Regions from separate parts of the Ferrimonas pelagia genome, predicted to be linked through region 1. Evidence: predicted binding sites of a transcription regulator. Region 1 holds the regulator's gene; each other region holds the start of a gene.
What was found. Region 1 encodes ArgR, which controls arginine synthesis, uptake and breakdown. Its sites were predicted from a motif close to ANTGAATANNTATTCANT; they were not measured.
Positions count from the first base shown of each region.

Region 2: the regulator ArgR is predicted to act here: its motif matches at 1,454-1,471, upstream of gltB (glutamate synthase large subunit).
Region 3: the regulator ArgR is predicted to act here: its motif matches at 816-833, upstream of ABEA08_RS01730 (YjiH family protein).

Region 1 is NZ_BAABJZ010000024.1:135,369-137,645, forward strand. Features, by position in the region: gene ABEA08_RS09380 (Dyp-type peroxidase) at 1-898, shown strand, start outside; gene argR (transcriptional regulator ArgR) at 965-1,435, opposite strand; gene mdh (malate dehydrogenase) at 1,679-2,277, shown strand, end outside.
Region 2 is NZ_BAABJZ010000020.1:28,968-31,244, reverse strand. Features, by position in the region: gene gltB (glutamate synthase large subunit) at 1-1,410, opposite strand, end outside; gene mnmL (tRNA modification radical SAM protein MnmL/YtqA) at 1,870-2,277, shown strand, end outside.
Region 3 is NZ_BAABJZ010000004.1:90,601-92,877, reverse strand. Features, by position in the region: gene yejK (nucleoid-associated protein YejK) at 1-779, shown strand, start outside; gene ABEA08_RS01730 (YjiH family protein) at 1,058-2,277, shown strand, end outside.

The DNA of each region.
Region 1 (2,277 bases):
ATGTGCAGAAGGCAATCTGCACGGTTTGTATTTGATGTTTAATGCCTGCGAGGGGGCTGAGGCCGCCTTGCCTCGCGTATTGGCAGGCCTGGCATCTTGGTTGCAGAGCTCGGCCGATCGCAATGCCGATTGCGCCTTCAATGGCTTTATCGCGGTGGGGGCCAACTATTGGGACACCCTCTACCCGAAGCAGCGTCCGGCCGAGCTGACGCCGTTCCCGCAATTTGAAGCGGATGATCGGCAGGCGCCGAGTCAACCAGTGGATCTGTTCGTTCATCTGCGCAGCGATCGTTTGGACGTGAACCACGTCGCGGCCTCAGAGGTCTGTCGTCGCCTGATCGGTCTGGCTGACTTGGTGGAAGAGGTGCGCAGCTTCCGCTACCTGGACAGTCGGGATCTGACCGGCTTTGTCGATGGCACAGAGAATCCGGTGGGCGTTAACCGCCGGGCTGTTGCTTTGGTGGGGGAGGAAGACCGGCCGTTTCAAAATGGCAGCTATATCCATACCCAACGCTACGTGCACAACATGGCGTTATGGGATCAGCAGTCACTGAAGACTCAGGAAGACACCATAGGTCGCACTAAGGTGGAGAACCATGAATACCCCAGTGATGCCAAGGCGCCGTTTGCCCACATTAAGCGGACCAACCTGAAGCACGCTGATGGCAGTAGCATGGAGATCCTGCGTCAGAGCATGCCCTACGGCAATATGCAGGAGCAGGGGCTGTTCTTTATCAGTTGTTGCAATACCCCGGCGCATTTCACCGCTCAGCTTCGCTCTATGGTGATGGGCGAGGGCGGTCACTACGACCACCTGCTCAAGTACACTCAGGCCGTGACGGGCGCGGCTTACTTTGCGCCCTCCATCGACTTCCTTGAGGGGGCGGCGGGTCTTTAATTCGGCGCGCTGTTTGACAGGATGGTAAGCCCGGCATCAGCCGGGCTTTTTTGATCGCGCCGAGGCTCAGTCGACGTAGTTAAACAGCTCTTTGACCATCACCAAGGTGTCGTTGAGGTGGTTGACATCGGATGGGGCGATGAAGATGGTGTCGTCGCCGGCGATGGTGCCGAGGATCCCTTCGGCCTTGCCCATCGAATCCAGTAAACGGGCGATCAACTGTGCCGCTCCAGGGCTGGCACGGACCACGATCATGGTGCCGTTATGATCCACATCCAACACCAGGTTGCGCAGCTGTGCATTGGCGGTGGGAACACCTAACTCGGCAGGGAGGCAATAGACCATCTCTTGTTTGGCGTTGCGGGTCCGCACGGCGCCAAACTTGCTGAGCATGCGGGAGACTTTGGACTGATTAATGTTGGCAAAACCCGCGGATTGCAGGGCGCTGACGATCTCACCTTGGGAGCCAAAACGTTCCTCTTTTAGCAGAGATTTGAATGCACGTACCAATTCATCTTGCTGGTTACTGTTTCTCATGACACATTCTGACTGTTCGCTGTGGTTGTTATCTGCAACTGTGCATAAAACCCGCTTAAAAATCAACTGTGATTCATATTTTAAGCATAATAATTCAATGAAAGGATGTTTTCGCGTTTGCACAAAAATCCGCCAGAGTTACGGGTTGAGATCATTGCTAATGCGCGTTGCTTTGGGTATCGTGGGCGCGAAAACGGGAGTGTGACCCGGGTCACGCCAATCAGGGAAAGTTGGAGATAAATCATGAAAGTTGCTGTACTTGGCGCCGCTGGCGGGATTGGTCAGGCTTTGGCTCTGTTGTTGAAACTCAATCTGCCGGCAGGCAGCAAGTTGTCGCTGTATGATATTGCCCCGGTGACGCCCGGGGTGGCCGCCGACATCAGTCACATTCCAACCGCCGTTGAGGCGGTTGGTTTTGCCGGTGAAGATCCGACCCCCGCGCTGGAAGGGGCTGATCTGGTCCTGATCTCTGCTGGGGTGGCCCGCAAGCCCGGGATGGATCGGGCGGATCTGTTCAACGTGAATGCCGGGATCATTCGTAACCTGGTAGGGAAAGTCGCCGAGACGGCACCGACGGCCTGTATTGGCGTGATCACCAACCCCGTCAACACCACGGTAGCCATCGCGGCGGAAGTGCTCAAAGGCGCCGGTGTGTACAATAAAAATAAATTGTTTGGCGTGACCACTTTAGACGTGATCCGCTCGGAAACCTTTATCGCCCAAGCCAAAGGGTTGAACCCCGCTGACGTGAAGATCAACGTAGTGGGCGGCCACAGCGGCGTGACCATTCTGCCGTTGTTGTCACAGGTGGAAGGGGTCAGCTTCAGCGATGATGAGATCGC
Region 2 (2,277 bases), on a different contig from region 1:
TCGCAGCTCCTCGCGCGAGACATTAAACATCTTCTGGTACTGCAGCAGCTCGGTCGCGTCCATCTCCGCCATACCTGCGGCTTCAACCGGCAGATCGACGCCTGGCACCATGCGCCGAGCGCTGACCTTCATCCACTCGGCGTAGGGGTGACGGTTTTTGAGATCCTGATCGATCTCAAACGAGGTCAACAGTTTGCCGGTGTAGGTATCGAGTACCAGCAGCTCACCGGGGCCGACCCGTCCCTTGGCGACTACCTCATCCGGTTGGTAATCCCAAATGCCCACTTCGGAGGCCAGGGTCAGGATCCGATCCTTGGTGATGATGTAGCGCGACGGGCGCAGACCGTTGCGATCGACCGCACAGGCGGCGTGGCGCCCGTTGGTCAGAACTACCCCGGCCGGGCCATCCCACGGCTCCATGTGCATGGAGTTAAAGTCGTAGAACGCCTTGAGATCGTCGTCCATCTCCGGGTTGGATTGCCAGGCGGGTGGGATCATCATGCGCATGGCGCGCTTGATGTCCATGCCCCCGGCCAGCAGCAGCTCCAGCATATTATCCAGGCTGGAGGAGTCGGAGCCGGATTGGTTGACGAATGGCGCCGCCTCTTGTAGATCGGGGATCAGCGGGCTGCGGAATTTATATTGACGCGCCAGCGCCCATTGGCGGTTACCGGCGATGGTGTTGATCTCACCGTTGTGGGCCAGGTAGCGGAACGGCTGAGCCAACTGCCAGCGTGGCTGCGTGTTGGTGGAGAAGCGCTGGTGGAACAAACAGATGGAGCTTTCCATGCGTAGATCGGCCAGATCCGGATAGAAGGCAGGCAGATCGCGGGGCAGCATCAGGCCCTTATACACGATGACCCGGCCGGACAGGGAGGACACATAGAAGTCCTTATCATCGACCAGCAGCTTCTCCATCCGGCGGCGCGCCATATAGAGGCGGCGCTCGAGATCCTTGCTACGCCAGCCCACCGGGGCATTGACGAACACTTGGAACATCGCCGGTGCGTCCGCCGCGGCGATCGGACCGAGTGAGTCCATATTGACCGGCACTTCGCGCCAGCCCAGCACCGTCAGGGTTTCCTGCTCGAGCTGCTGGCGGATGATCTCCTTGGTGGTCGCCTGACGCACCGGATCATGGCCCAGCATGATCATGCCGACCGCGTATTTGTTGGCTAAGCGCCATCCGTTTTCTTGTGCGATGTGCTGAAAAAAGCCGTCGGGCTTGGTCATCAGCAGACCGCAGCCATCACCGGTTTTCCCGTCAGCGCCAATGGCGCCTCGGTGTTGTAATCGGTCCAGGGCACTGATGGCAGTGCGGACCACGCGGTGGCTACTCTCGCCTTCCATATGGGCGATCAGGCCAAATCCGCAGTTTTCTTTTTCGAAACCGGGTTGATACAGGCTCATTGCGTTCCTCCAGCCTTTGCACCGTTCTGGAGCAATCGGTGCAAGTACATATTTATGCAGCGGAACATTCTAAGTTAATGGGCTGCAAAAATCTGGTCAACTTCACCACCATACGCTTGGGTAGCATGAAATCATATGATTGCGCTATGGATTGACAAAGGGGAGGGAATGGGTCAAACCGGCACGCCGAAGCGAAATATGCACAATAACGGGGTGTTAGCGCATAAATACGCTGGTGATTTTGCCCTAAAACAGGGCATCGTTTGCTCAAGGCGCCGTGTGACTGACGACAAGGCCAGCCCAGCGCTGCGTGGGTTTATTGGCCAATAAACCCCGGTTATCGGTGGGCGTGATCCGGATCGGCGCAGGGCGGCGTCGCATCTGTTAGAGTTGCGCGTTTTTTCGACACCGACCGCGCCCCATTTGGGGGCGTCTTGCCATTATAGAGGGAGCCGAGCCATGGGGCTGAACCTGCACGTCCACACCCTGGGTGAATACATGAAAGCCCGCTATGGTCAGAAGATCCATAAGCTGACCATCGACGCGGCCTTTACCTGCCCGAACCGGGACGGCACCTTGGGTAAGGGCGGTTGTACCTTCTGCAATGTCTCCTCGTTTAGCGCCGAGCACGGCAGCAAGGCCTCGGTGGCAGACCAGTTGGCTCAGGGCAAGGAGCGTCGCTTGGACGCGGCCAAACCGGCTAAAGCGGGCAAGCCCAAGCGCTACATGGCTTACTTTCAGGCCTACACCTCGACCTACGACGAATACGCCGTATTGAAGGACAAATACGAGCAGGCGCTGGCGGTGTCCGACATCGTCGGTATCTGCGTCGGCACCCGGCCCGATTGTGTGCCGGACGAAGTCCTC
Region 3 (2,277 bases), on a different contig from region 1:
TTGTTGAGTTTACCGCACAAGCGGGTCAGTTGCTGGGTCAAGAGTTGGGCAAATATGACTTTGCTACCGGTGGCTATCTGCTGATGGCTGCCTACAGCCATATCGCTAGCCACTATCTGTTTGTGGCCTTGCTGTCGCCGAAGCCTTCCGTCAGTGTGTCTGATGAGATGGAGGTGCACGGCAGTGAGCACTTGGATCTGTCCAACATGCAATTGGCGGCGCGGATCGATCTGACCGAATGGCAAGCGGATCCCACCTCGAAGAAGTACCTGTCGTTTGTCAAAGGGCGGGCAGGGCGCAAGGTGGCGGATTTCTTCCTCGACTTTATGGGCTGTGTTGAGGGGGTCGATGCCAAACGCCAAAACAAGCAGTTGATGTCGGCCGTCGAGGATTTCGTGGCTCAGGGCGAGCTGGACAAACATGAGGCGCAAGAGGCGCGTGACGCGGTGTTCGATTACTGCAAAGGGCAAACCGCCATGGGTGAAACCATTGCGATGAAAGACGTATCTGATGAATTGGCGGACAAAGGGCTGGACGCGTTTTATCAATTTACCAGCGATGGCGATTATGGCCTGGAAGAGGACTTTCCGGCCGATCAGTCAACCCTACGTCAGTTGAAGAAGTTCAGCGGTACCGGTGGCGGTGTGTCCGTCAGTTTTGATGCCGGCCATTTGGGCGAGCGCGTTGTCTGGGATCCGGTTCGTGATACCTTGACCATTCAGGGCGTGCCGCCAAACTTGCTCGACCAGCTGCAGCGTCGTGCTGGCAATAAACAGTAAGGTCGAACAACGTCGGTTTTTTGCTCGGTTTTGTGGAGTGAATAACTAATCACTCTGCCTGAGTGAGTATGTGTGAGCTGGGTCGCACTGTTCCCGCTCATCGACTCTTTTAAAAATAGGAGTCGATCGGTAGCATGTGCGTCCTCAGTCATGCCACTTGCATAGTGATGCACACTGGTTGAACAAGCCCCACTAGTGAAAAGAATTAGAGGGCCACGGTCGTGAACAATGAGCAAACCTGTATTATGAAAGAGACTTCATCTCTGCGGAACACTCTGATGTTCCTGATCCCGTCGCTGATCGGGATCTTCCTCTTTATGACGCCCGTGTCATACGGCGGTAACGTGACCATTCCGATCGCGATCTTGGCGAAGGGCACGCTGGCCCAACTGGATTCTCTGGCGGTTACGTTGGTGATCTGGGTCGTGGTGGCCTCGGCAGCGATCACAACCTTGGTCAAGCTGTTCAAGCCTGCTGTGGTGATGAAGAGCCCGTTTTTGCAGGGGTTGTTCAACGTCTCTTGGTTGTGGGCGGCAACGCGCATTATCGGTGCGATCGCTATCCTGCTGACCGCGTTTAGTGTTGGCCCTGAGATCATCCACTCGGAGGACACTGGCGGCATGGTATTGCACGATCTGCTGCCGACGCTGCTGTGTGTGTTCCTGTTTGCTGGGTTGCTGTTGCCCTTGTTGATTAACTTCGGCCTGCTGGAGCTGATCGGCTGCCTGCTGACCAAGTTAATGCGTCCGTTGTTTAACCTGCCGGGACGCTCTGCCGTGACCAGCTTTGCCTCTTGGTTGGGCGATGGCTCGGTCGGTGTACTGATGACCTCCAAGCAGTATGAGCAGGGCCTGTTTACCGAGCGTGAAGCGGCGGTGATCGGCACCACCTTTACCGCGGTATCCATCACCTTCTGCCTAGTGGTGATCAGCACCGTCGGTCTGGAAGCCTATTTCCTGCCATTTTATGGCACCGTCTGCCTCGCTGGCTTGGTCGCCGCAGTTGTGGTACCACGTCTGCCGCCGCTGTCGCGCAAGAAGGACGTGTTTATCAATGGCGAAGCGCGCCGCTCGGACGATGAAGTGGTGCCAGCCGGTGAAACCTCATTGTCTTACGGCTACAAAATGGCGTTGGGCCGTGCCAGCCAGGTAAAGAGCGCTCGCAGCGTAGCGAAAGAGGGCGTTCAGAACGCCGCCGATATGGTGTTAGGCGTGCTGCCGGTGGTGATGGCGATTGGTACTATCGCGCTGGTGATCGCCGAGTCCACCCCGTTATTTAGCTGGTTGGGGGCCCCGTTCGTTCCGTTATTGGAGCTGCTGCAGATCCCTCACGCGGCGGAAGCCAGTACCACTGTGATGGTCGGATTTGCCGATATGTTCCTGCCGGCCATTATGGCCGCCAGCATCGACAGCGATCTGACCAAGTTCGTCATCGCAGCAATGTCGGTCAGCCAGCTGATCTTCCTGTCGGAAACCGGCGCACTGATGCTCGGCTCTAA